Regions from separate parts of the Streptomyces sp. NPDC107471 genome, predicted to be linked through region 2. Evidence: predicted binding sites of a transcription regulator. Region 2 holds the regulator's gene; the other holds the start of a gene.
What was found. The regulator HrcA, encoded in region 2, represses chaperone genes, less so after heat shock. The targets are predictions, from matches to a motif close to TTNGCACTCNGNNNNNCNGAGTGCNAA.

Region 1 (14,105 bases), on a different contig from region 2:
GCATCAGATACGCGCCGATCTGGAACGAGGAGGTCTTCGTCGACCACTGGGAGTACCGCGAGTGGGACCGCAGGATCCGCCCCGGCGACATCGTGCTCAGCCACTTCCGGGGCCGGGAGGACTGGAAGGGCACGATGACCGACATGGTCCGCCGCTTCCTGGACAAGGTCACGGCCGAGGGGTACGCCGTCGCCCGTCTGGAGGACTATCTGTGAGGCCGCGGACCCTGGTCGCCGCGGGGCTGGCGGCCGTACTCCTCGCGGGCTGCGCCCAGTCCGTCGACCCCATCGAACGGCTCGGGAAGAAGGCGGCCCAGCGGGTGGGGTCGTACGGGCCGGCGAAGGCGGACGGACGGCCCTACCGCCACTGGGGCCTGACGTCCCCGCTGCCGGCGCCCCCGCGGGTGCCGGCGCGCGGCGCGGTGGGCCGGGGCGCGCTGGTGCCGGTCGTGCGGCGCGTCGAGACCTCCGACAAGGTCGTCTTCCTCACCTACGACGACGGCGCCGAGCGGGACCCGCGGTTCGTCGACCTGGTCCGTGAACTGCGGCTGCCTGTCAGCATGTTCCTCACGGACAGCGTCGTCGGCCCCGGCTACGGCCACTTCGCGCGCCTTCAGTCGGTCGGCGCGCGCATCCAGAACCACACCCTGGACCACCCCGCCCTGCGCGGCCTGCCGTACGCCGGGCAGCGCGCCGAGATCTGCGGCCAGCAGGAGAAGGTGCGGTCCCGCTTCGGCATCCGGCCGCGGCTGTTCCGGCCGCCCTACGGGACGTACGACCGCACGACCCTGCACGCGGCGGCCGACTGCGGGCTCTCGGCGGTGGTGCTGTGGAGCGTGGCGGCGCAGGGGGAGCGGCGGGGGCTGCGGCCCGGCGACATCGTCTCGGTGACGTCGGGGGAGACGGCCGGACCGACCCTGACCGAACGCACGACGAGGCTGCTGCGGGAGATCGAGCGGCGGGGACTGACGGTGGGGCGGCTGGAGGACTACCTGTAGGGGTGCTCCCAAGGCCCTCTCCGGAGACGCGATTGGCACTCCGCTTGACCGAGTGCTAATCACGGTCATAGTCTCGGGTCTGGCACTCCCCCCTGGAGAGTGCCAACACAGCGACGGGCAGGTCCGGCACCCGCGACGACGGATCCACCTGGTCGCCACCTCAGACAGTTAACCCCGTGAGATCTCCGAAGGGGGAGGTCGGATCGTGACGACCACCAGCTCCAAGGTTGCCATCAAGCCGCTCGAGGACCGCATTGTGGTCCAGCCGCTCGACGCCGAGCAGACCACCGCCTCTGGCCTGGTCATCCCGGACACCGCCAAGGAGAAGCCCCAGGAGGGCGTCGTCCTGGCCGTGGGCCCGGGCCGCTTCGAGAACGGCGAGCGCCTGCCGCTCGACGTGCAGACCGGCGACATCGTGCTGTACAGCAAGTACGGCGGCACCGAGGTGAAGTACAACGGCGAGGAGTACCTCGTCCTCTCGGCCCGCGACGTTCTCGCGATCATCGAGAAGTAATTCACCCCAGCATTTCTCAGAGCTGCGCCCCTGGCCCCCGCGACCACTAACAAGCCGGGCGCCCGGGGCGCAGTCTCTTTTCACCTAGATTTCCGAGAGGGCTCACGCTCCCATGGCGAAGATCCTGAAGTTCGACGAGGACGCCCGTCGCGCCCTCGAGCGCGGCGTCAACAAGCTTGCCGACACGGTGAAGGTGACGATCGGCCCCAAGGGCCGCAACGTCGTCATCGACAAGAAGTTCGGCGCTCCCACCATCACCAACGACGGCGTCACCATCGCCCGTGAGGTCGAGGTCGAGGACCCGTACGAGAACCTCGGCGCCCAGCTCGTGAAGGAGGTGGCGACCAAGACCAACGACATCGCGGGTGACGGCACCACCACCGCCACCGTGCTCGCCCAGGCGCTGGTGCGCGAGGGCCTGAAGAACGTCGCCGCGGGTGCCTCCCCGGCCGCCCTGAAGAAGGGCATCGACGCCGCGGTCAAGGCCGTGTCCGAGGAGCTCCTCGCGACCGCCCGTCCGATCGACGAGAAGTCCGACATCGCCGCCGTCGCCGGTCTGTCCGCCCAGGACACGCAGGTCGGCGAGCTCATCGCCGAGGCGATGGACAAGGTCGGCAAGGACGGTGTCATCACCGTCGAGGAGTCCAACACCTTCGGTCTGGAGCTGGACTTCACCGAGGGCATGGCCTTCGACAAGGGCTACCTGTCCCCGTACATGGTCTCCGACCAGGAGCGTATGGAGGCCGTCCTCGACGACCCGTACATCCTGATCAACCAGGGCAAGATCTCCTCGATCCAGGACCTGCTGCCGCTGCTCGAGAAGGTCATCCAGGCGGGTGCCTCCAAGCCGCTGCTGATCATCGCCGAGGACGTCGAGGGCGAGGCCCTGTCGACCCTGGTCGTCAACAAGATCCGCGGCACCTTCAACGCGGTCGCCGTCAAGGCCCCCGGCTTCGGCGACCGTCGCAAGGCGATGCTGCAGGACATGGCGACGCTGACCGGCGCCGAGGTCATCTCCGAGGAGGTCGGCCTCAAGCTCGACCAGGTCGGTCTGGACGTGCTGGGCTCCGCCCGCCGCGTCACCGTCACCAAGGACGACACCACGATCGTCGACGGCGCCGGTGACTCCGCCGCGGTCCAGGGCCGTGTCGCCCAGATCAAGGCCGAGATCGAGAACACCGACTCCGACTGGGACCGCGAGAAGCTCCAGGAGCGCCTCGCGAAGCTGGCCGGCGGCGTGTGCGTGATCAAGGTCGGCGCCGCCACCGAGGTGGAGCTGAAGGAGAAGAAGCACCGTCTGGAGGACGCCATCTCCGCGACCCGCGCCGCGGTCGAGGAGGGCATCGTCTCCGGTGGTGGCTCCGCTCTGGTCCACGCCGCCAAGGTGCTCGAAGGCGGCCTCGGCAAGACCGGCGACGAGGCCACCGGTGTCGCCGTGGTCCGCCGCGCGGTCGTCGAGCCGCTGCGCTGGATCGCCGAGAACGCCGGCCTGGAGGGCTACGTCATCACCTCCAAGGTCGCCGAGCTCGACAAGGGCCAGGGCTTCAACGCCGCGACCGGCGAGTACGGCGACCTGGTCAAGGCCGGCGTCATCGACCCGGTCAAGGTCACCCGCTCCGCCCTGGAGAACGCCGCCTCCATCGCCTCCCTCCTCCTCACGACCGAGACCCTGGTCGTCGAGAAGAAGGAAGAGGAGGAGCCGGCCGCCGGTGGTCACGGCCACGGCCACTCCCACTGAGCGAACCGCTCGTAAGGAGGCCCCCGTTCCCTCGCCCAGAGGGAACGGGGGCTTTCCCCTTCGCGGGTCACCAGGTCCGGGCCGTCACTCCCCGAGTACCCCGAGCTGCTCCATCAGCCCCGCACGGTCGTAACTCCACCATCCCTCGCAGATCCGCCCGTCCCGGAACCGGTGCCAGGTGGTCCCGGTCATGGTGACGTTCTGCCCGGTCGCCGGGACCCCCACGAACTCGCCGGTGTGCTTCCCGGCCCAGGTCCAGCGGGTGCACACCCGGTCGCCCTGGGCGATCTGGTCGTCGATCCGGAAGGTGAAGACGAAGGCCCGCCGCCACCCCTCGTACTCCTCGCGCGCCGCCGCCAGCTCCAGGTCCCCGGGGTTGGCGGGATCGTGGTCGACGTAGTCGTCGGTGAACCGCTCGAACAGCTCCGCCGTCCCGGCCCGCCCGGCCCGCGTGAAGAACTCCCGCGCGACGGCCGGATCGAGCTGCTCGTCCCGCACCACGTCCAGGTCGGTGAAGGTCGGCATCTCGTCGCACAGCGCGACCATTCCCCGGAAGATCCGCTCGGTCTCCGGCAGCCCCGAGTTCCGCATCGCCTCCTCGTACGACGGGAACTCCACGATCTCGACGAAGTGCGACGCGTCGGACCGGTCCTTGCCGACCACCGCGTGCGTCGCGGTCCGCTTCCCCTTGGTCTGCTCGACCCATGTGTCCATCAGCCGGTCCATCTCGTCGAATCGGCTGGTCCTGCAGTCGATGAGCTGTACGAAGGTCATCTCGCCACCGCCTCCGGCCCCCCTGGGCTGGGTGTCACGGCACCATTGTCCGCCCGCCGGTGCCCGGACGGCACGCGCCGGACGGGACGGTCACTGCGGCCCGTACTTCCGCCCCGTCCTCGACGTGATCCCGCCCAACAGCCCCCGGGGCGCCACCTTCACCAGCCCCATGAGCGCCTTGTACCGCGGGTCCGGGATCGACAGGGTCCTGCCGCGGGCCAGGTCGGCGAGGGCGGCGGCGACCAGCTTGTCCGCGTCGAGCCACATCCAGCCGGGGATGTTGTCCGTGCCCATCCCGGCCCGCTGGTGGAACTCGGTCCGCACGAAGCCCGGGCACAGCGCCATCAGACGGACCCCGCTGCCGGCCAGGTCCCGCGCCGCGCCCTGGGTGAACTGCACGACCCACGCCTTCGAGGCGCCGTAGGTCCCGCGGGGCAGGAACGCGGCCACCGAGGCGACGTTCACCACACCCCCGCGGCCCCGCTCCCGCATCGCCTCCGACGCCGCCGACGTCAGACGCAGCACCGCCTCGCAGTGCACCTTGAGCATCTTCAGCTCGTCCGCCATGGAGACGTCGAGATAGCGGCCCTTGTTGCCGAAGCCGGCGTTGTTGACGAGGAGGTCGACGGGCGACCTGCGGTCCGACAGGCGGGCGGCGACCGCCTCGATGCCGGGGTCCGTGGCGAGGTCGGCGGTGAGGACCTCGGCCTCGATGCCGTGCCGGTCGTGGAGCTCGGTCGCCTGTTCCTGGAGCCGCTTGGTGTCGCGGGCCACCAGCACCAGGTTGTGCCCGTCAGCCGCCAGCCGTCGTGCGAACGCGGCACCGATGCCCGCGGTCGATCCCGTAATCAATGCCGTTGTCATGGCGCAAGGTTAATGACCGGGACCGACAGCGTCCGCTTGCCCGGGGGGCGTCAGGCGCCGTGCTTGTCCACGTATTCCTGTGCCCACTTCCGCAGCTCCGGATGGAGCGCCTCGCCCGCCGCCAACAGCCTTGGCTGGAGCGGCCGTTCGGTGGTCATCGCGCGGAACGCCAGGGCGACCGTCACCTCGTGGTCCGGCCGGTGCACGATCTCGACCGGGTCCCCGGCCCGGATCTCGCCCGGCTGTATCACCCGCAGATAGGCGCCCGGTGCGCCCTTCTGCGTGAACCGCTTCACCCAGTGCCGCTCGCCCATGTGGCCCTGGAAGGTGCCGCACGGGATCCGCGCGCAGGTGATCTCCAGCACCACCTCGGGCCCGATCCGCCAGCGCTCGCCGATCAGCGCGCCGGAGACGTCGATGCCCTCGGTGGTGAGGTTCTCGCCGAACGCGCCGTCGGCCAGCGTGCGGCCCAGCTCGCCCTCCCACTCGTCCAGGTCCTCGCGCGCCATCGCGTACACGGCCTGGTCGTCGCCGCCGTGGTGCTGCCTCTTGCACACCGCGTCCCCGGCGAGCCCGCTGCCGCCGATGCCCTTGGGGCCGGGCGCGGCCACCCGCACCGGCCCCTCGACGGGCCGCTTGTCGATCCCCGTCAGGCCCTCCGGGTTGTCCGTGTACGAAACGGCCTTCGCGCCGCCGAGATTCACCGACAGAAGCTTCATGGCGGCACGGTAGAAGACCGGAGCCCAAAGGCGCCACGCATTATTCGGCACTCTGTCAAAGCTCGGCTTATCCTCGAAGGGTGATCGAGGCCCGTCATCTCCGTGTCCTGCGTGCCGTCGCCGCCACCGGCTCCTTCTCGGCCGCGGGGCGCGAACTGGGCTGCACCCAGCCCGCCGTCAGCCAGCAGATGAAGGCCCTGGAGACCTCCGTGGGCACCCCACTGCTCGTCCGCAGCGGGCGCGAGATGCGGCTGACCGAGGCGGGCCAGGCCCTGGTGCGGCACGCCTCGGGCATCCTGGCGGGCCTCACGGCGGCGGAGGAGGAGGTCGCCGCCATCGCCGGACTGCGGGCCGGGCGGGTCCGGCTCGTCTCCTTCCCCAGCGGCAGCTCCACCCTCGTCCCCACCGCCCTCGCCGCCCTGCGCGCCGCCCACCCCGGCACCCGGGTCTCCCTGGAGGAGGCCGAACCGCCGCACTCCGTCGGCCTGCTGAGGGAGGGCGACTGCGACATCGCGCTCGCCTTCCGGTACGAGGGGGCCGCGGGCGGCGACGAGTGGGACGACCTCGTCGTACGGCCCCTGCTGACCGACCGGCTCGTCGCCCTCGTACCCGAGCGGCACCGGCTCGCGCGCGCCGGGTCCGTGGCCATCGGGGAGCTCGCCGGGGAGTCCTGGATCGCCGGGTGCCCGCGCTGCCGGGGCCAGTTGGTCGAGGTGTGCGAGAGCGCCGGCTTCACGCCCCGCATCGACTTCGCGACCGACGACTACCCGGCGGTCGTCGGTCTGGTGGGCGCCGGCCTGGGGGTCGCGGTCCTGCCCCAGCTCGCCGTCGAGTCGGTACGGCCGCGGGGCGCGCGCACGGTGACGCTGGAACCGGCGGTCCGGCGGGAGATCGTCGCGCTCACCCTGCCCGACCTGGCGCAGGTGCCCGCGGTGGCGGCGACGCTGGAGCAACTCGCGCGCGCGGCCGAGCGATAGGGCGCCGGACACGAGGAAGGGCACGCGCGCGCGTGCCCTTCCAGGAGAAACGTTCCTTCAATTGTTCGATGCGCCGCTCCCGACGGATGACGCCGACACCAGCCGGTGCCGCGCCCGCCCCATGAGCTCCTCGCGCTCGTCCTCGGTCAGCCCGCCCCACACGCCGTACGGCTCTCTGACCGCGAGCGCGTGCGCCGCACACTGTGCGCGCACCGGGCATCTCATGCAGACCTCCTTGGCCGAGTTCTCGCGAGCGCTCCGGGCCGCACCGCGCTCGCCCTCCGGATGGAAGAAGAGCGAGCTGTCCACCCCGCGACAGGCGGCCAGGAGCTGCCAGTCCCACAGGTCCGCGTTCGGTCCGGGAAGGCGGGAGAAATCTGCCATTGCGTGACCCCTTGTAGCCGTTCTGGGCGGATACGGTGTCCACGACCGTACATCTACGATCTAAGGAGATGAAAATATGACTCATTGCGAATCTAGCCTCAGACACCAGGAAATGGGAAGAAAAGGGTCTGAATGGGGCATGGGTTGTGATGAAACGTTGTGGGTCCGTCGTGCATGTCTGCACCGTGTCCGCGCCCTCACGTAGAGTGCCGAAGACAGTGCGCAGCCCCGTAACTCTTTCGGGTGACCGTCGTTGAGAGTGCGGAGGCGGTTGAAACAACAAGTGCTCGGGCAGGCGTCCGAGACGGTCGACCGCACAGGTGACGATTTCGTACCAGCCTGGAGGCTCAAGGTGACGTGCATCAGCTGCGGAGGGCGGCCATGACATCCGTCCTCGTCTGCGACGACTCCCCGCTTGCCCGAGAGGCGCTCCGCCGCGCGGTCGCAACCGTGCCCGGCGTCGAGCGCGTGACGACCGCGGCCAACGGCGAGGAAGTCCTCCGCCGCTGGGGCGCGGACCGTTCGGACCTGATTCTGATGGACGTACGCATGCCCGGTCTGGGCGGCGTCGAGACCGTGCGGCGGCTGCTGTCCGCCGACCCCGGTGCCCGGATCATCATGCTCACGGTCGCCGAGGACCTCGACGGGGTCGCCCTCGCGGTCGCCGCCGGTGCGCGTGGCTACCTCCACAAGGACGCCTCACGCGCGGAGTTGCGCGCCACGGTGACGCAGGCGCTCGCCGACCCGACCTGGCGGCTCGCCCCGCGCCGGCTGCGGTCCGCGGAGATGGGCGCGGCGCCCACGCTCACAGCGCGTGAGATCCAGGTCCTCGAAGGCATGAGCCACGGCCGGTCCAACGCGGAGATCGGGCGCGAGCTGTTCCTGTCCGAGGACACCGTGAAGACGCACGCGCGGCGGCTGTTCAAGAAGCTCGGCGCTTCGGACCGGGCACACGCGGTCGCGCTCGGCTTCCGCTGGGGCCTGGTGCGCTGAGCATTCCGTCGCATGAGGTCGTGGCAAGGCTGCGGGTCATTCGTGGCTGGTCGCGCGGTTCTCCGCGCCCCTGACGGGGCGCGGCCGAGCGGCCCCTTCGACGCCCCGCTGCTTGTTTCGTGGCGGATGCCGCATCCTTGAGATGTGGAGTCTCTCGGGGACGAGTCGGTCGAGCGGAAGGGGAGGGCGCAGGGTATGGGTTCCGGCGCACCTGCTCATAACGCTTCGGTGCACAACAACCAGCGCGATGCCACGGATCCAACGACGCCAGGGCACCATGGACCGATGCGTGACGACGAGGCGGCTCATCCCCATGGGGCGATCGGTGCGCTCGTCCACAGCGCGGTGGAAGGGGACGAGCAGGCCACGCACGACCTGCTCGCCCATGTCCACCCGCTGGCCCTGCGCTACTGCCGCACCCGGCTGTCCCGTCTCCCGGGTGACGCCCGGCACTTCGTGGAGGACCTCGCGCAGGAGGTCTGCGTAGCCGTCCTCCTCGCCCTGCCGCGCTACCGCGACACCGGGCGCCCCTTCGAGGCGTTCGTCTTCGCCATCGCCGCGCACAAGGTCGCCGACCTGCAGCGGGCCGCCATGCGTCATCCCGGTTCGACGGCGGTCCCCTCGGACGAGATGCCCGAGCGGCCGGACGACTCGCTCGGCCCCGAGGAGCGGGCGCTGCTCAGCAGTGACGCCGAGTGGGCCAAGAAACTCCTGGCCAACCTCCCCGAGAACCAGCGCGAGCTGCTGTTGCTGCGGATCGCCGTGGGGTTGACGGCGGAGGAGACGGGTCAGATGTTGGGAATGTCACCCGGTGCGGTCCGTGTGGCCCAGCACCGGGCCCTGAGCAGACTGCGGGCGCTGGCCGAGCAGTAGGGCGCGCTCCCCTGGACGGCCGGCACGCCGTTTCCGTACGAACATACGAAGCCCGGAGCGGGTCCGCACCGTGGAATCCGTGGAATGTGACACCCCTGCTTCCCGTTAGCATGGACATCCGCACCGATCAAGGCCATTTGGGGAAGGTGTCATGACTGCAAACGTCGACGGAGTGCCCGGTAAATTCGCGACACTCGGGCTGACCTACGACGACGTGCTGCTGCTGCCGGGAGCGTCCGAAGTGCTCCCCAACGCGGTCGACACCTCGTCCCGCATCTCCCGCAACGTCCGGGTCAACATCCCGCTGCTCTCGGCCGCCATGGACAAGGTGACCGAATCCCGCATGGCGATCGCGATGGCCCGCCTCGGCGGCGTCGGCGTGCTGCACCGCAACCTCTCCGTCGAGGACCAGGTCAACCAGGTCGACCTGGTGAAGCGGTCCGAGTCCGGCATGGTCACCGACCCCATCACCGTGCACCCCGAGGCGACGCTCGCCGAGGCCGACGCGCTGTGCGCCAAGTTCCGCATCAGCGGCGTCCCGGTCACCGACCCGGCCGGCAAGCTGCTCGGCATCGTCACCAACCGTGACATGGCCTTCGAGTCCGACCGCAGCCGCCAGGTGCGCGAGGTCATGACGCCGATGCCGCTGGTCACCGGCCAGGTCGGCATCTCCGGCACCGACGCGATGGAGCTGCTGCGCCGCCACAAGATCGAGAAGCTTCCCCTCGTCGACGAATCGGGCGTCCTCAAGGGCCTCATCACCGTCAAGGACTTCGTCAAGGCGGAGAAGTACCCCAACGCCGCCAAGGACGCCGAGGGCCGGCTGCTCGTCGGTGCCGCCGTCGGCGCCAGCCCCGAGGCCCTGGAGCGGGCCCAGGCGCTCGCCGAGGCCGGAGTGGACTTCCTGGTCGTCGACACCTCGCACGGCCACAACAGCAACGCCCTGAGCTGGATGTCGAAGATCAAGTCGAGCGTCGGCGTCGACGTGATCGGCGGCAACGTCGCCACGCGTGACGGCGCCCAGGCGCTCATCGACGCCGGTGTCGACGGCATCAAGGTCGGTGTCGGACCGGGCTCCATCTGCACGACCCGTGTCGTCGCCGGTATCGGCGTCCCGCAGGTCACCGCGATCTACGAGGCCTCCCTCGCGGCCCGCCCGGCCGGCATCCCGCTGATCGGCGACGGCGGCCTGCAGTACTCCGGCGACATCGGCAAGGCGCTCGCCGCCGGTGCCGACACCGTGATGCTGGGCTCGCTGCTCGCGGGCTGCGAGGAGTCCCCCGGCGAGCTCCAGTTCATCAACGGCAAGCAGTTCAAGTCGTACCGCGGCATGGGCTCACTCGGTGCCATGCAGTCGCGCGGCCAGGCGAAGTCGTACTCGAAGGACCGCTACTTCCAGGCCGAGGTCGGCTCCGACGACAAGCTCGTGCCCGAGGGCATCGAGGGCCAGGTGCCCTACCGCGGCCCGCTCTCCAGCGTCCTGCACCAGCTCGTCGGCGGGCTGCGCCAGACCATGGGCTACGTGGGCGCGGCCACCATCGACGAGATGGAGTCCAAGGGCCGCTTCGTGCGGATCACCTCGGCGGGGCTCAAGGAGTCCCACCCGCACGACATCCAGATGACGGTCGAGGCGCCGAACTACAGCCGCAAGTGAGCCTTTGCTGACAGCCACGCGCGCGTGAGGGCGGCCCCGGAGCATCCGGGGCCGCCCTTGTCGTACCCGTCGGGGATACTGGAAGGCGCTGCAACGCATCAGGGAAAGGCCACACACGTGACTGAGATCGAGATCGGGCGCGGCAAGCGCGGCCGCCGGGCGTACGCCTTCGACGACATCGCCGTCGTCCCCAGCCGTCGTACGCGCGACCCGAAGGAGGTCTCGATCGCCTGGCAGATCGACGCCTACCGCTTCGAGCTGCCGTTCCTGGCCGCCCCCATGGACTCGGTCGTCTCCCCGGCCACCGCGATCCGCATCGGCGAGCTCGGCGGCCTCGGCGTGCTGAACCTCGAAGGCCTGTGGACGCGGTACGAGGACCCGCAGCCGCTGCTCGACGAGATCGCCGGGCTGGACGTGGACGCCGCGACCCGCCGCCTCCAGGAGATCTACTCCGCCCCCATCAAGGAGGAGCTGATCGGGCAGCGCATCAAGGAGGTGCGCGACTCGGGCGTGGTCACGGCGGCCGCGCTCTCCCCGCAGCGCACGGCGCAGTTCTCCAAGGCGGTCGTGGACGCGGGCGTCGACATCTTCGTCATCCGCGGCACGACGGTCTCGGCGGAGCACGTGTCGGGTTCGCACGAGCCGCTGAACCTGAAGCAGTTCATCTACGAGCTCGACGTCCCGGTGATCGTCGGCGGCTGCGCCACGTACACCGCGGCCCTGCACCTGATGCGCACCGGCGCGGCGGGCGTCCTGGTCGGCTTCGGCGGCGGCGCAGCGCACACCACGCGCAACGTCCTGGGCATCCAGGTCCCGATGGCGACCGCGGTGGCCGACGTGGCCGCGGCCCGGCGCGACTACATGGACGAGTCCGGTGGCCGGTACGTGCACGTGATCGCCGACGGCGGTGTCGGCTGGTCCGGCGACCTCCCCAAGGCGATCGCCTGCGGCGCGGACGCCGTGATGATGGGCTCCCCGCTGGCCCGCGCCACGGACGCGCCGGGCCGCGGCCACCACTGGGGCATGGAGGCCGTCAACGAGGAGCTGCCGCGCGGCAAGAAGGTCGACCTCGGCACGGTCGGCACCATCGAGGAGGTCCTGACGGGCCCGTCGCACATCCCGGACGGCTCGATGAACTTCTTCGGCGCCCTGAAGCGTGCCATGGCCACGACCGGCTACAGCGAGCTGAAGGAGTTCCAGCGCGTCGAGGTGACGGTCGCGGACTCACAGCACAAGCGCTAGGGCTCACGACGGCCCGAGGGCCGGCCACCCCGGACGGGGTGACCGGCCCTTTCCGTGTCCCGGGGTCGTCCGGTACCGGCAGCGTCAGTGCGCCGCCTTCTTGGCGCCGGTGAAGGCGACGTACGCGGCGATCGCGAAGAACAGGAACGTCAGCGGGTCGGAGTCCGCCTTCCAGGCCTCCTGGAGGATGTCGAAGTGCTGGAAGAAGAGTTCGCTGAAGCTGAGCGGGGTCTCCTTGGCGCCGATCATGGCTTCGCCCACAAGCTGGCCGATGTAGACGGAGCCCAGCGACAGGACCGCACTGGCGACCGGCAGCACGGGGTTGCGGCCACCGAGGCGCCCTGCGGCGAGGCCGACCAGGAAACCGACGCCGACCGCCGCCCAGCCGATCTCGTGCTTGGTCAGGCCGATGATCGCGCCGTAGACGCCGGCGGCGACCACGGCGGCGACGAAGGCGGCCACCAGACCGAGGCCGAGGTTGTCACGCACCGGAGCGGGAGCGGGGACGGCTCCGTACGGGAGCCCCGGTGCCGGAGGCGGGGGTACGGTGCCCGGCTGCGGGGCGGACGGAGCGTCGGCCGGCTGCTGCGCGTACGGGTTGCCGGCGACCGGCTCGGGCTGGGCCGGCGGCTGGGCAGGCGGTGGAGCTGACTGGCTCATGACAGAAATCCCCCCACGGGATGGAACGAGCGGAATGGTGAAACAGAGAAGCGTGCGCACGACTGTGCGACGAGTGAGGGGAGATTAACAGGTGGGTCCGACACAGCCACCTGCGTTTTGGCGTCAGAGGCGGTGCGCCGCGCCCGTCGGTGTGGCACCCCGTGTGTCCAGCAGGAGCTGGGCCTTCACGGAGAGGCCCTGGAGGTCGTACGTCCGGTGCTGTTGGAGCAGGATCGTCAGGTCCGCGTCCGCCGCCGCCTCGTAGAGGGAGTCCGCGCGGGGGACCGGGCGGTCAAGGACGCTCCAGGACGGGACGTGGGGGTCGTGGTAGCTGACCGAGGCGCCGAGTTCCATGAGGCGTACGGCGACCTCCTGGGCGGGAGTGGCCTGCTGGTCGGCGAGGTCGGGCTTGTAGGTGACGCCGAGGAGCAGGACGCGGGCGCCCCGCGCGGACTTGCCGTGCTCGTTGAGGAGGGCCGCGGCGCGCTGGACGACGTAACGCGGCATCTGGTCGTTGACCTGCCGGGCGAGTTCGACCATGCGCAGGGAGCGTCCCGCGCTGCTGACGTCCCGGGGGACCGCGTGGCCGCCGACGCCCGGGCCGGGGCGGAAGGCCTGGAAGCCGAAGGGCTTGGTCTCCGCGCAGCGGATGACGTCCCACAGGTCGACACCGAGGTCGTGGCAGAGGACGGCCATCTCGTTGACGAGGGCGATGTTGACGTGGCGGTAGTTGGTCTCCAGGAGCTGGACGGTCTCCGCCTCGCGCGGGCCACGCGCGCGTACCACCTTGTCGGTGAGGCGCGAGTAGAAGGCCGCGGCCGACTCCGTGCACGCGGGCGTGAGGCCGCCGATCACCTTGGGGGTGGTGGCGGGCGTGAAGTCGCGGTTGCCGGGGTCGACGCGGGTGGGGGAGTAGGCGAGGTGGAAGTCGCGGCCCGCGCACAGGCCCGAGCCCTCTTCGAGGAGCGGGCGCAGGAACTCCTCGGTGGTGCCCGGCGGGACGGGCGACTCCAGGATGACGGTGGTGTGCGGACGCAGGTGGGTGCTCAACGTGCGGGCGGCCGCCGCCACCTGGCTCAGGTCCAGCCCGCCGTCCGGGCCCGCCGGGGTCGGCGCACAGATGACCGCCGTACGGACGCGGCCGAGTTCGGCCGGGCCCGCTGCCGTCCGGAAGCCCCCCGAGAGCATCCGGCGCAGTTCGGCGGGGCTGAGGGAGCCGGCCTCGGGGCCGGTGCGGTAGCCGAGGGTGGAGATGCCGGCGGCGACAGCGGCCTGGGCCAGGGGCAGTCCGTAGGGACCGAGTCCGATCACGGCGAGATCTGCGGGCATGGCGTGGGCCGTCCTTCCCAGTAACCGAAGCGGGACAGGTGCGCAAGCCCTGTGGACTGGACGAGCGAGCGCAATGTCAGACTAGGAGTAAATATGACCGAAATACGGGATTGATTCCGTGTGTCTTCCTGTGGGGTTGTGCGCTTCGCTCTGCGCAGCCGTGAAAGTTATCCACAGGCTGAGGGCGACTGGTGGCTGAAGTCGGGCAACCCGGTCAGAATTTGGGCATGGGGGATACGGACCGGGCCACTCCTCGAAGAAGATCCGGCCCTCGACGGTGACCGGTGTGATCTACAGCGGGAGGCAGCAGTGGTGAGGACGGCGACACTGGGGCCGGCGCAGCGCGCCGAGTCACTGGCGGCGATGGCCGAGCGCGAACTGGACATC
Region 2 (14,105 bases):
CCGAACTCGCCGTGCCCGGCAGCGAGTTCCTCACCGACCGGCAGGCCGACGACGCCGTGGTCGTGGTCAGCGAGCTGGTCACCAACGCCGTCGTGCACGCGGGCACCGACATCGAGCTGGACTGCCGCCTGGAGGCGCACACCGGCGCCCTCGTCGTCGAGGTCCTCGACCACCACCCCTCACGCGCCCCCCGCGACGGGGACTCCGAACCCGCGTTCGGCACACCGGAGTACGGACGCGGGCTGCGCCTGGTCGCCGCCCTCGCCGAGACCTGGGGCGTCACCTACCGCACCGGCGCCAAGACGGTGTGGGCGCAGCTCCCGGCCGGCGGCAAGGACACCCTCGACGGGATCCAGGCGTACGCGGGGGAGAAGGCACGCGAGCGGGGGCTGCGGGTCGCCGGGATACTCGCCCCCGAGCCGCCCCCGTCCCAGACACCCGCCCCGGCCCCTCCCCAGGGCGAGCCGGACCGGGACTGGCTCAACCGCGGTGCCCTGTCCTTCCTCGCCGAGGCCTCCGACCTGCTCGCCGGGCAGCTCGACGAGAACCTGGTCGCCGCGCTCGCCGGACAGCTCATCGTGCCGCGCCTGGCCGACTGGTGCGCGGTGTGGCTGGAGGACGAGGTCGCCGGCCGCTGGGGATCCCCTCGTCCGGGTGAGAGCGGGAGCCGGCCGGGCCGGGGCGAGGCCGGTGCCTCCGGACCCCGGCTGGCCCGGGTGTGGCACTGCTCCGAGAACCGGATCGAGGACCTGCGGCAGGCGCTGGAGAAGGAGCCGCCGGACCCGCCGGGGCGGGAGCACCCCGGGCCCGTGCCGTTCCCCTGGCCCGGCGAGGCGCTGGGCCCGCACGGCACGCACGGCTCCGCGCTCGCCTACCGCCTCACCGCCGGCGGCCGCCCGCTGGGCACCCTGGTCATCGGCCGGGCCGGGCTGATCTCCTTCCCCGACGAGATCACCGGGCTCGTCGAGGACCTCAGCCGCCGGGTCGCCCTCGCCGTCGGCGCGGCCCGCCAGTACGCCCGCCAGGCCACCATCAGCGCGGTGCTCCAGCGCGGGCTGCTGCCCGGCGCGGTCGCCGAGATCCCCGGGGTGCGCAGCGCCCTGGTGTACGAGCCGTGCGACAAGGGCGGACCCAGCGGCGACTTCTACGACCTGTTCCCGGCCGGTGACGGCCGCTGGTGCTTCGCCGTCGGCGACGTCCAGGGCAAGGGGCCCGAGGCCGCCGTGGTCATCGGGCTGGCGCGGCCCTGGCTGCGGCTGCTGGCCCGTGAGGGCTACCGCGTCGCCGACGTCCTGGACCGCCTCAACCAACTGCTCCTCGACGACGCGACGGAGGCCGCGGACGCCGCCGCGCGCGCCCTGGCGGCCGCGGGCGGACGCCCCACGCACCCCGGCGACGGCCCGCAGACCCGCTTCCTGTCCCTCCTGTACGGCGAGCTGGCGCCCTTCGACGGCGGAGTGCGCTGCACCCTCGCCTCCGCCGGACATCCGCTGCCGCTGCTGCTCGGGGCGGGCGGCGAGGTCCGTACGGCCGCGCGGCCGCAGACCCTGCTCGGGGTCGTCGAGGACGAGACGTACACCAGCGAGACCTTCGAGCTGCGGCCCGGCGACAGCCTGCTGTGCGTCACCGACGGGGTGACCGAGCGGCGCAGCGGGCCCCGGCAGTTCGACGACGAGGACGGGCTCGCCGAGGCGCTCGCCGGGTGCGCGGGACTGGACGCCGAGCTGATCGCGGAGCGGATCAAACGACTGGTGCACGAGTTCGGGGCGCGGCCGCCGGAGGACGACCTGGCGCTGCTGGTGCTGCAGGCGGAGTAGGTGTCCGCGGGGTGCTGGACAATGGAGGACATGCCTTCCGCACTCCCCGACGGCGAACCCGTCCCCGACGACGGCTCGCTCCCCGCGTCCGCGCTCGCCGGGTCCGCCGACCGCCCGCTCGGCTTCTACCTGCACGTCCCGTACTGCGCGACCCGCTGCGGCTACTGCGACTTCAACACCTACACGGCGACCGAGCTGCGCGGTTCGGGCGGGGTGCTGGCCTCCCGCGACAACTACGCGGACACGCTGGTCGACGAGATCCGCCTGGCCCGCAAGGTGCTCGGCGACGACCCGCGCCCGGTGCGCACGGTGTTCGTCGGGGGCGGTACCCCGACCCTGCTGGCCGCCGGTGACCTCGTCCGGATGCTCGCGGCGATCCGTGACGAGTTCGGACTGGCGCAGGACGCGGAGGTCACCACCGAGGCGAACCCGGAGTCCGTCGACCCGGCGTACCTGTCCGCCCTGCGGGAGGGCGGCTTCAACCGGGTGTCCTTCGGGATGCAGAGCGCGCGGCAGCACGTGCTGAAGGTGCTGGACCGCACGCACACCCCGGGGCGGCCGGAGGCGTGCGTGGCGGAGGCCCGGGCGGCCGGGTTCGCGCACGTCAACCTGGACCTGATCTACGGCACGCCCGGGGAGTCCGACGACGACTGGCGGGCGTCCCTGGAGGCAGCGATCGGGGCCGGCCCGGACCATGTGTCGGCGTACGCGCTGATCGTCGAGGAGGGCACGCAGCTCGCCCGTCGCATCCGCCGGGGCGAGGTCCCGATGACCGACGACGACGTGCACGCGGACCGGTATCTGATCGCGGACTCGGTGTTCGCGGAGGCCGGGTTCGACTGGTACGAGGTCTCCAACTGGGCCACCTCGGAGGCCGGCCGGTGTCTGCACAACGAGCTGTACTGGCGGGGCGCCGACTGGTGGGGAGCGGGTCCGGGAGCGCACTCGCACGTGGGCGGGGTGCGGTGGTGGAACGTGAAGCATCCCGGGGCGTACGCGGCGGCGCTGGCCGCGGGGAGGTCCCCGGGCGCCGGGCGTGAGCTGCTCTCGGACGAGGACCGGCGGGTGGAGCGGATCCTGCTGGAGCTGCGGCTGCGGGAGGGGGTGCCGTTGTCGCTGCTGCGGGCGGAGGGGCTGAGCGCTTCTCGCCGGGCGCTGGGGGAGGGGCTGCTGGAGGCCCGGCCCTATGAGGAGGGGCGGGCCGTGTTGACGCTTCGGGGGCGGTTGCTGGCGGACGCGGTGGTGCGGGACCTGGTGGACTGAGCGCCCACTTGGGGTGGGGGCCGTGTTGTCCGGCGGCTGCGGGTGCCTCTTGGCTGGTCGCGCAGTTCCCCGCGCCCCTGGGTGGGTTGCGGTGGCCGTCGCTTGCATACCCTGCCAGTCGCCCTCAGGGGCCCGGCGCCCGTCCGCTAAGGCGCCGTGACGAAGTCGATCAGTTCCTCCACCCGGCCGAGCAGTTCCGGCTCCAGGTCCCTGTACGACCCCACCCGCTTCAGGATCGCCTGCCACACCGCGCCGGTGTTCTCCGACGGCCAGCCCAGGGCCTTGCACACGCCGGTCTTCCAGTCCTGGCCGTGCGGCACCCGGGGCCACGCCTCGATGCCCAGGGAGGACGGCTTCACCGCCTCCCAGATGTCGATGTACGGGTGGCCGACGACCAGCGCGTGCTCGCTCGTCATCTCCTGAGCGATGCGCCACTCCTTCGTGCCGGGCAGCAGGTGGTCGACCAGGACGCCGAGCCGGGCGTCCGGTCCCGGCGCGAACTCGGTCACGATCGACGGCAGGTCGTCCACGCCCTCCAGGTACTCGACGACGACGCCCTCGATGCGCAGGTCGTCGCCCCAGACCTTCTCCACCAGTTCCGCGTCGTGCCGCCCCTCGACGTAGATGCGGCCGGCGCGGGCCACGCGTGCGCGTGCGCCGGGGACGGCCACCGAGCCGGACGCGGTACGGGAGGGCCGTACGGGAGACGCGGCCGCAGGCCGGACCAGGGTCACCACCCGGCCCTCCAGGAGGAAACCGCGGGGCTCCAGCGGGAACGCCCGGTGCTTGCCGAAGCGGTCCTCCAGGGTCACCGTGCCCGCCTCGCAGCGGATCACCGCGCCGCAGAAGCCGGTCCCGGGCTCCTCGACCACCAGGCCGGGCTCGGCGGGCACCTCCGGCACCGGCTTGGGCTTCTTCCACGGAGGGGTCAGGTCGGCGGAGTACTGGCGCATTCGGATGACGATAGGAGAACCACGCGGGGGATCACCACGACACGCCGAAACGCTCCGCCAGCGCGTCCCGCTGCGCCCGTACGAAGGCTGCGTCCACCACCGCTCCGTGACCGGGCACGTACAGCGCGTCCTCGCCGCCCAGCTCCAGCAGCCGGTCGAGCGCGGCCGGCCAGTGCTGCGGTATGGCGTCGGGGCCCGCCTGCGGTTCGCCGGACTCCTCGACCAGGTCGCCGCAGAAGACGACCTCCGGGGCGCCGGGCACGAGGACGGCGAGGTCGTGGGCCGTGTGGCCCGGGCCGACGTTCGCCAGCAGGACCTGGCGGCCGCCGCCGAGGTCGAGCGTCCACTCGCCCGAGACGTGGTGCCGGGGGGAGACGAGGGCGTCCACCGCCTCGTCGGCCACCGCCGCGTCCAGTCCGTTGCGCACCGCGTCCGCCCGCAGCTCCGCGCGGCCCAGCCGCCCCGCCAGCACCGTCTCCGCGCCCACCGCGCCGAACACCTCCACCCCCGGGAACGCCGCCGCACCGAAGACATGGTCGAAGTGGGGGTGGGTGAGCGCGAGATGGGTCACACGGTGGCCGGCCAGTTCCTCGGCCTGCGCGCGCAGCCGGGCGCCCTCCGCGAGGCCGGAGCCCGCGTCGACCAAGAGGGCCGTGCCCTCGCCGATCACCAGGCCCGCCGTGCAGTCCCAGGTGGGCAGCCGGCACCGCCCCACCCCGGTCGCGACCCGCTCCCACCCGAGCTCTTCCCAAGTCACCGTCATACCGCGACGCTAGCCGTACGACCGTCGTGCGAGGACCAGCCTTGCCCTGGGAGCACCCCACCGCCGTACACTGGCCCGGGAGCGTTGGCACTCGGACGGACAGAGTGCCAGGCGAGGTGCCAAGGGAACGACCTCTGGAGGTGTGCGCGATGCTGAGTGAACGCAGGCTTCAGGTGTTGCGCGCGATCGTCCAGGACTACGTCGGCACCGAGGAGCCCGTCGGGTCGAAGGCCCTGACCGAGCGGCACAACCTCGGCGTCTCCCCGGCGACCGTCCGCAACGACATGGCGGTCCTGGAGGACGAGGGCTTCATCGCCCAGCCGCACACCAGCGCCGGGCGCATCCCGACCGACAAGGGCTACCGGCTGTTCGTCGACAAGCTGGCGGGCGTCAAGCCGATGACCGCGCCCGAGCGGCGCGCGATCCAGAACTTCCTCGACGGCGCCGTGGACCTCGACGACGTCGTGGCGCGGACCGTGCGGCTGCTCGCGCAGCTCACCCGGCAGGTCGCCGTCGTGCAGTACCCCTCCCTCACCCGCTCGACCGTGCGGCACGTGGAGCTGCTCTCGCTGGCCCCCGCGCGCGTGATGCTCGTGCTGATCACCGACACCGGCCGGGTCGAGCAGCGCATGGTCGACTGCCCGGCCCCCTTCGGGGAGGCCTCGCTGGCCGATCTGCGGGCGCGGCTCAACAGCCGGGTCGCCGGGCGGCGGTTCGCCGATGTGCCGCGGCTCGTCGAGGACCTGCCCGAAGGCTTCGACGTCGAGGACCGGGGTACGGTCACGACAGTGCTCTCCACTCTCCTGGAGACGCTCGTCGAGGAGAACGAGGAGCGGCTCATGATCGGCGGCACCGCCAATCTCACCCGCTTCGGACATGACTTTCCCCTCACCATCCGGCCCGTCCTGGAGGCCCTGGAGGAACAGGTCGTCCTCCTCAAGCTCCTTGGTGAGGCCGGGGATTCGGGCATGACCGTCCGTATCGGTCATGAGAACGCCTACGAGGGACTCAACTCCACTTCCGTGGTCTCGGTCGGCTACGGTTCGGGCGGCGAGGCAGTCGCCAAGCTCGGCGTGGTCGGACCGACCCGCATGGATTACCCGGGAACGATGGGAGCGGTACGCGCAGTGGCACGGTACGTCGGACAGATCCTGGCGGAGTCGTAAGTGGCCACGGACTACTACGCCGTTCTCGGCGTGCGCCGCGACGCGTCGCAGGATGAGATCAAGAAGGCGTTCCGTCGGCTCGCGCGCGAGCTGCACCCGGACGTCAACCCGGATCCGAAGACCCAGGAGCGGTTCAAGGAGATCAACGCCGCTTACGAGGTGCTGTCGGACCCGCAGAAGAAGCAGGTCTACGACCTCGGCGGCGACCCGCTCTCGCAGGCCGGCGGCGGTGGCGCGGGCGGCTTCGGGGCCGGCGGGTTCGGGAACTTCTCGGACATCATGGACGCGTTCTTCGGTACGGCCTCGCAGCGGGGGCCGCGCTCGCGGACCCGGCGCGGCCAGGACGCGATGATCCGCCTGGAGATCGAGCTCGACGAGGCGGCCTTCGGCACCACGAAGGACATCCAGGTCGACACGGCGATCGTCTGCTCCACCTGCAACGGCGAGGGCGCGGCGCCCGGGACCTCCGCCCAGACGTGCGACATGTGCCGCGGACGCGGTGAGGTGTCGCAGGTGACGCGGTCCTTCCTGGGCCAGGTCATGACGTCCCGCCCGTGCCCGCAGTGCCAGGGCTTCGGCACCGTCGTCCCGACCCCGTGCCCGGAGTGCGCCGGCGACGGCCGGGTCCGCTCGCGCCGCACGCTGACCGTGAAGATCCCGGCCGGTGTGGACAACGGCACGCGGATCCAGCTCGCGGGCGAGGGCGAGGTCGGTCCCGGTGGCGGTCCCGCCGGTGACCTCTACGTCGAGATCCACGAACTCCCGCACCCGATGTTCCAGCGGCGCGGCGACGACCTGCACTGCACGGTGACGATCCCGATGACGGCGGCGTCCCTCGGCACCAAGGTCCCGCTGGAGACCCTCGACGGCATGGAGGAGGTCGACATCCGCCCGGGCACCCAGTCCGGCCAGTCGATCCCGCTGCACGCCCGGGGTGTCACGCACCTGCGCGGCGGCGGCCGGGGCGACCTCATCGTCCACGTCGAGGTCCAGACCCCGACCAAGCTGGACCCGGAACAGGAACGCCTCCTGCGCGAGCTGGCGAAACTGCGGGGCGAGGAGCGTCCCACGGGACAGTTCCAGCCTGGGCAGCAGGGGTTGTTCTCCCGGCTTAAGGACGCTTTCAACGGGCGTACCTGAGCGTCGGGACCGGCGTACCTGAGCCGTCCCGAGGTCGGATTCGGACTTGTCCGGAGGACGTGACAACATGCCGTCATGTCCTCCGCACTGACCGATCTCTTCCCTCATCCGATCGTGCAGGCCCCCATGGCGGGCGGCGTCTCCGTGCCGCGGCTCGCCGCCGCCGTGTCCGAGGCGGGAGGGCTCGGCTTCCTCGCCGCCGGGTACAAGACGGCCGACGGGATGTACCAGGAGATCAAGCAGGTGCGCGGGCTGACCCAGCGGCCCTTCGGCGTCAACCTCTTCCTGCCCCAGCCCGAGTACCCCGGTGCAAGCACCGGCTCCACCGGAGCGGCTAACGCCGCGCCCCTCAACGCCGCGGCGGTGGAGGTCTACGCCCACCAGCTCGCCGGTGAGGCCACCTGGTACGACACCGAGCTGGGCGACCCCGACAGCGGCCGTGACGACGGGTACGACGCCAAGCTCGCCGTACTCCTCGACAACCCCGTGCCGGTGGTCTCCTTCCACTTCGGCGTCCCGAGCAGCGACGCCCTGGAGGCACTGCGCCGGGCCGGCACCTTCACCCTCGTCACCGCGACCACCCCCGAAGAGGCCCTCGCCGTGCAGTACGCGGGCGCCGACGGGGTCATCGCGCAGGGCGTCGAGGCCGGCGGACACCAGGGCACCCACCGCGACCTGCCCGAGCAGGACAACTCCGGTCTGGGACTGCTCTCCCTGGTCGCCCAGATCCGCGAGACGGTGACCGTTCCGGTCGTCGCCGCCGGCGGCATCATGCGCGGCAGCCAGATCGCCGCCGTCCTCGCCGCCGGCGCGAGCGCGGCCCAGCTCGGCACCGCCTTCCTCGCCGCGCACGAGTCCGGCGCCCACGAGGTGCACAAGCAGGCGCTGACCAACCCCCTCTACGTCCGTACCGAGCTGACCCGCGCCTTCTCCGGCAGACCGGCCCGTGGCCTGGTCAACCGATTCCTGCGCGAGCACGGCCCGTACGCCCCCGCCGCCTACCCCGAGGTGCACCACCTGACCGCCCCGCTCCGCAAGGCCGCCGCCAAGGCCGGTGACGCCCAGGGCATGGCGCTGTGGGCGGGCCAGGGTCACCGGCTGGCACGCGAAGCGCCCGCCGGGCAGCTCGTGGAGATACTCGCGGCCGAACTCGACGCCGCCAGGACAGCGTTGTCGGGCAAGGGGGACCTGCGATGACCGCACCGGTGTTCGTGGTCGAGCACTTCGACGCCGGTGACGGCGGACGGTACGTCCTCGACGGCCCCGAAGGCCGCCACGCCGTCTCCGTGAAGCGGCTCCAGCAAGGCGAGGACGTCATCCTCACCGACGGCGCCGGACGCTGGGCCGACTGCGAGGTGCTCGCCGCCGAGGGCAAGGACCGACTGGTCGTCCGGCTCGGCTCGGTGAGCGAGGAACCGCTCGCGCAGCCCCGCATCACCGTCGTCCAGGCGCTCCCCAAGGGCGACCGGGGTGAACTCGCCGTCGAGACCATGACGGAGGTCGGCGTCGACGCCGTCGTGCCCTGGCAGGCGGCCCGCTGCATCACCCAGTGGAAGGGCGACCGGGGTCTGAAGGCGCTCGGCAAGTGGCGGGCCACCGCCCGCGAGGCCGGCAAGCAGTCCCGCCGGGTCCGCTTCCCGGAGGTCGCGGACGCGGCGAGCACCAAGCAGGTTGCCGCACTTCTCGCCAAAGCCGACTTCGCCGCCGTCCTCCACTCCGACTTCGAACGCGGCAGCGCGCCGCTGGCCACCGCCCAACTCCCCGACCGGGGCGAGATCGTGCTGGTCGTCGGCCCCGAAGGAGGCGTCGCCAAGGACGAGTTGGCGCTCTTCGAGGAGGCGGGCGCGCGCCCCTACGTCCTCGGACCGACCGTGCTGCGGACCTCGACCGCCGGGACCGCGGCCACCGCCCTGCTCCTCGGCCGCACCGGCCGCTGGTCCTGACCCCTGGGAGACCGTCCGTGGAACTCGCCCAAGTGCGCCTGCTGGTCACCGACTTCGCCGCCTGCTACCGCTTCTACGCCGAGGTCCTCGGCCTCAAGCCCCAGTCGGGGGCGGCGCAGGGACCGTACGAGAAGTTCAGCCCCGCCACCGGGTCGGCGGGCATCGCGCTCCAGGACCGCTCGATGATGGCGGAGGTCCTCGGCGAACTGGGCGACACGGCCACCGGTCACCGCTCCCTGGTGGTCCTGCGCGTCGACGCCCTGGACACCTACTGCGAGCAGATCACCGCCCGCGGCGCCACCCTGCTGCGGGGCCCCGCCCCCATGACGGACCGCATGCGCACAGCCCACCTCAAGGACCCGGAGGGCAACCTGGTGGAACTCCAGGAGTGGCTGCTGCTGCGCGGTTGACGGTACTTCTCGACGCGGGTTTCGCAGCAGCCCGGCCGGCGTCCGGCGGCGGTCGCGTCGACGCCGGGTCACTCGCAACCGGCGCGCTCGATGACCGTATGCGCCCTACCGCCGGACGGCACGCGGTGGCAGGCTGCCCTTCATGGTGGCGTTGAGGCGGGAAGGGCGTCGGCCGCGCGGGGTGCGAGTGGCGGGTGCGGTCGGGGGTGTCGTGCTGGCCGTGGGCGGGGTCGCCGCCTGTGACCCGGCCGGGGCGGTCAGCTCCGCGACCGTCTCCTACACCACCGACCAGTTGGCCACCAAGGAGCTGAACCGGCAGAAGGCCGACGTGAGTTGGCTGACCTGCACGGCCTCCTACGACGACAGCGGCCGGACACCGAGCGCCAGTGTCAACACGGTCGCCACCGTCGACTGCGACGGAAAGACGCGGGACGGCAAGGACATCACCGTCAAGGGCAAGGTGACCCGGACCGTCAGCGGCGCGTGTGTGCGCGGGGACCTCACCGCCACCGTGGGCGGCAGGCAGTGGTTCCACGTCGAGGGCCTCGGCGACTGCACCGCCACGCCCACGCCCCCGGTCAACAACCCCGGGCGGAACGGCCCGACCGTCACCGTGACCGTCACCAGGACGATCTGGTGCCAGAACGACCCGCAGTGCTGGCCCGACGGCAAGTGATCGAAACGTCTGTGCAGGGGGACCGGCCGTGCATAGGGTGATCGGGTGACACAGCCTGCGACGTCTGCATATCTCCGGTTTCCGCATCTGCAGGGCGAGTTGGTGGCCTTCACCGCCGAGGACGACGTGTGGCTCGCGCCGCTCGACGGCGGGCGCGCCTGGCGGGTCAGCGCGGACAACGTGCCGGTCACCCACCCCCGGATCTCACCCGACGGCACCACCGTCGCCTGGACCTCCGCCCGCGACGGCGCCCCCGAGGTGCACATCGCCCCGGTCGACGGCGGACCGTCCAGAAGGCTGACCCACTGGGGCAGCGCCCGCACCCAGGTGCGCGGCTGGACCCCGGACGGTGAGGTCCTCGCGATCACCACCCACGGCCAGGCGAGCCTGCGCCGCAGTTGGGCCCGCACCGTCCCGCTCGACGGCGGACCCGGCACCACCCTGCCGTACGGCCCCGTCGGCGATGTCGCCCACGGCCCGGCGACCGTGCTCCTGTCCGCGCCCATGGGCCGGGAGGCCGCCTGGTGGAAGCGGTACCGCGGCGGCACCGCGGGCAAGCTGTGGATCGACCGCGACGGCGACGGCGAGTTCGTACGACTGCATGAGGAGCTGGACGGAAACCTGGAATACCCCGTGTGGGCGGAGGACCGGATCGCCTTCCTCTCCGACCACGAGGGCACCGGGGCCGTGTACTCCTCCCTCGCCGACGGCTCCGACCTGCGCCGGCACACCCCTCTCGACGGCTACTACGCCCGCCACGCCTCCGGCGACGGCACCCGCGTCGTCTACACGTCAGCCGGTGAGCTGTGGATCCTCGACGACCTCGACGGCGCCGAACCGCGCCGCCTGGAGGTGCGGCTGGGCGGACAGCGCGCCGACCGGCAGCCGTTCCCGGTGGACGCCTCCCGCTGGTTCGGCTCGGCCGCCCCCGACCACACCGGGCGCGGCAGCGCGGTCGCCGTGCGCGGAGCCGTCCACTGGGTCACCCACCGCTCGGGCCCGGCCCGCGCGCTCGCCGCCGAGCCCGGCGTCCGCGCCCGGCTGCCGCGCACCTTCCGCGCGGAGGGCGAGGAGTGGGTGGTGTGGGTGACGGACGCGGAGGGCGACGACGCCCTGGAGTTCGCGCCCGCCACCGGCCTCGCCCCCGGTGCCACCCCGCGCCGCCTCGCCGCCGGACAGCTCGGCCGGGTCCTGGGTCTCGCGATGGCCCCCGACGGCAGCAGGGCCGCGGTCGCCGCGCACGACGGCCGGGTCCTGCTCGTGGAGCGGGAGACCGGCGAGGTCCGCGAGGTGGACCGCAGCGAGGACGGCGACGTACGGGGACTGACCTTCTCGCCGGACTCGGCCTGGCTCGCCTGGTCGCACCCCGGCCCCGAGCCGCTCTGCCAGCTCCGCCTCGCCAACACCACCGACCTGTCGGTCACCGAGGCGACCCCGCTGCGCTTCCAGGACTACGCCCCCGCCTTCACCCTCGACGGCAAGCACCTGGCGTTCCTGTCCAACCGGTCCTTCGACCCGGTCTACGACGAGCACGTCTTCGACCTGGCGTTCGTGGTCGGCGACCGCCCGCACCTGATCACCCTGGCGGCCACCACCCCGTCCCCTTTCGGCCCGCAGCGGCACGGCCGCCCGTTCGAGGCCCCGGACAAGGACGAGGTACCCGACAGCGAGGGCACCCCGACCACCCGTGTCGACCTCGACGGCCTCGCCGACCGGATCGTGCCCTTCCCGGTGGAGGCCGGCCGCTACTCCAACCTGCGCGCGGCCAAGGACGGCGTGCTGTGGCTGCGCCACCCCGTCCAGGGCGTCCTCGGCTCCTCCCGGGCCACCCCGGACGACCCCGACCCCAAGACCGACCTCCAGCGCTACGACCTCGCCCAGCAGCGCCTCGAACACCTCGCCGCCGACGCCGACCACTTCGCCGTCAGCGGTGACGGCAAGCGGGTCCTGCTGTGGACCGACGGCCGTCTGAAGGTCGTACCGAGCGACCGCCGTGCCTCGGGCGACGACGACAGCGACACGAACATCTCCGTCGACCTCGGCCGCATCCGGCAGACCGTCGACCCGTCGGCCGAGTGGCGGCAGATGTACGAGGAGACCGGCCGCATCATGCGGGACCACTTCTGGCGGCCCGACATGAGCGGCGTCGACTGGCCGGGCGTCCTCGACCGCTACCGCCCGGTCCTGGACCGGCTGGCCACCCACGACGACCTCGTCGACCTCCTCTGGGAGGTGCACGGCGAACTCGGCACCTCGCACGCCTACGTCACCCCGCGCGGCGGTCACGGCCACGGGCCCCGCCAGGGGCTGCTCGGCGCGGACATCTCCCGCCACGAGGACGGCAGTTGGCGTATCGACCGCATCCTGCCGACCGAGACCTCCGACCCCGCCGCCCGCTCCCCGCTCGCCGCACCGGGCGTGGCGGTCCGCGCCGGCGACGCGATCGTGGCGGTCGGCGGCCGGCCGGTCGACCCGGTCACCGGTCCCGGCCCGCTCCTCGTCGGCACCGCGGGCAAACCGGTCGAGCTCACCGTCTCCCCGTCCGGCGGCGGCGACCTGCGCCACGCGGTGGTCGTGCCCGTCTCCGACGAGGAGCCCCTGCGCTACCACGCCTGGGTCGCCGACCGCCGCGCCTACGTCCACGAGAAGTCCGGCGGCCGGCTCGGATACCTGCACGTCCCCGACATGCAGGCCCCCGGCTGGGCCCAGATCCACCGCGACCTGCGCGTCGAGGTGGCCCGCGAGGGCCTGGTGGTCGACGTGCGCGAGAACCGCGGCGGCCACACCTCCCAGCTCGTCGTGGAGAAGCTGGCCCGCCGGATCGTCGGCTGGGCGCTGCCGCGCGGTATGCGCGCCTACAGCTACCCGAGGGACGCGCCGCGCGGTCCCGTCGTCGCCGTGGCCAACGAGTTCTCCGGCTCGGACGGTGACATCGTCAACGCGGCGATCAAGGCGCTGGGCATCGGCCCGGTCGTCGGCACCCGCACCTGGGGCGGGGTCATCGGCATCGACAGCCGCTACCGGCTGGTCGACGGCACGCTGATCACCCAGCCGAAGTACGCCTTCTGGCTGGAGGGCTACGAGTGGGGCGTGGAGAACCACGGCGTCGACCCGGACGTGGAGGTGCTGCAACGGCCCCAGGACCACGCGGCCGGCCGGGACGCCCAGTTGGACGAGGCGGTGCGGATCGCCCTGGAGACCCTGGAGAGCAGCCCGGCGAAAACACCGCCGGGGCTGCCCACCTAGGGGCGCGGGGAACTGCGCGACCAGCCACGACCGACCCGCACCGCCGACGATACGATGCCCCCGAAACCCAACGCGAAGGGACGACCATGCCAGGGGAACCCCAGGACGACTGCCTGTTCTGCAAGATCGTGGCGGGCCGGATCCCGGCGACGATCGTCCGGGAGACGGAGACGACCCTCGCCTTCCGGGACATCAACCCCCAGGCCCCCACGCACGTCCTCGTGATCCCCAAGGCGCACCACGAGAACGCCGCCGCCCTCGCCGCCGCCGCACCGCACCTGGCCGCGGACGTCCTCCAGGCCACCCAGGCCGTCGCGGAGCAGGAGAAGCTGGAGAGCTACCGCACCGTCTTCAACACGGGCTCCGGCGCCGGACAGACGGTCTGGCACGCCCACGCCCATGTGATCGGCGGCCGCGGCCTCCAGTGGCCCCCCGGGTAACCGCCCGTGTCCGTACGTGAACTGGTCGTCCTCGGCACCGCGAGCCAGGTCCCCACCAGGCACCGCAACCACAACGGCTACCTGCTGCGCTGGGACGGCGAGGGCATCCTCTTCGACCCCGGCGAGGGCACCCAGCGCCAGATGCTGCGCGCCGGGGTCGCCGCCCACGACCTCCACCGGATCTGTGTCACCCACTTCCACGGCGACCACTCCCTCGGCCTCGCGGGCGTGATCCAGCGCATCAACCTCGACCGGGTCCCGCACGAGGTGAGCGCCCACTACCCGAAG

Region 1: the regulator HrcA is predicted to act here: its motif matches at 1,030-1,056, upstream of groES (co-chaperone GroES).

Annotation. Positions count from the first base shown of each region.
Region 1 covers NZ_JBVJPC010000002.1:706,293-720,397, reverse strand. The annotation lists gene ACZ66S_RS08115 (polysaccharide deacetylase family protein) at 1-215, shown strand, start outside; gene ACZ66S_RS08110 (polysaccharide deacetylase family protein) at 212-997, shown strand; gene groES (co-chaperone GroES) at 1,203-1,511, shown strand; gene groL (chaperonin GroEL) at 1,624-3,249, shown strand; gene ACZ66S_RS08095 (ester cyclase) at 3,334-4,023, opposite strand; gene ACZ66S_RS08090 (SDR family NAD(P)-dependent oxidoreductase) at 4,114-4,887, opposite strand; gene ACZ66S_RS08085 (MOSC domain-containing protein) at 4,938-5,606, opposite strand; gene ACZ66S_RS08080 (LysR family transcriptional regulator) at 5,687-6,583, shown strand; gene ACZ66S_RS08075 (WhiB family transcriptional regulator) at 6,641-6,967, opposite strand; gene ACZ66S_RS08070 (response regulator transcription factor) at 7,349-7,960, shown strand; gene ACZ66S_RS08065 (sigma-70 family RNA polymerase sigma factor) at 8,246-8,833, shown strand; gene guaB (IMP dehydrogenase) at 8,985-10,487, shown strand; gene ACZ66S_RS08055 (GuaB3 family IMP dehydrogenase-related protein) at 10,605-11,729, shown strand; gene ACZ66S_RS08050 (hypothetical protein) at 11,814-12,389, opposite strand; gene ACZ66S_RS08045 (nucleotide sugar dehydrogenase) at 12,513-13,718, opposite strand; gene ACZ66S_RS08040 (glycerol-3-phosphate dehydrogenase/oxidase) at 14,031-14,105, shown strand, end outside.
Region 2 covers NZ_JBVJPC010000001.1:452,386-466,490, reverse strand. The annotation lists gene ACZ66S_RS02090 (SpoIIE family protein phosphatase) at 1-1,817, shown strand, start outside; gene hemW (radical SAM family heme chaperone HemW) at 1,848-3,080, shown strand; gene ACZ66S_RS02080 (DUF3097 domain-containing protein) at 3,227-4,033, opposite strand; gene ACZ66S_RS02075 (MBL fold metallo-hydrolase) at 4,065-4,796, opposite strand; gene hrcA (heat-inducible transcriptional repressor HrcA) at 4,946-5,962, shown strand; gene dnaJ (molecular chaperone DnaJ) at 5,963-7,102, shown strand; gene ACZ66S_RS02060 (nitronate monooxygenase) at 7,178-8,299, shown strand; gene ACZ66S_RS02055 (16S rRNA (uracil(1498)-N(3))-methyltransferase) at 8,296-9,045, shown strand; gene ACZ66S_RS02050 (VOC family protein) at 9,063-9,455, shown strand; gene ACZ66S_RS02045 (hypothetical protein) at 9,598-10,131, shown strand; gene ACZ66S_RS02040 (S41 family peptidase) at 10,177-13,377, shown strand; gene ACZ66S_RS02035 (HIT domain-containing protein) at 13,464-13,817, shown strand; gene ACZ66S_RS02030 (ribonuclease Z) at 13,824-14,105, shown strand, end outside.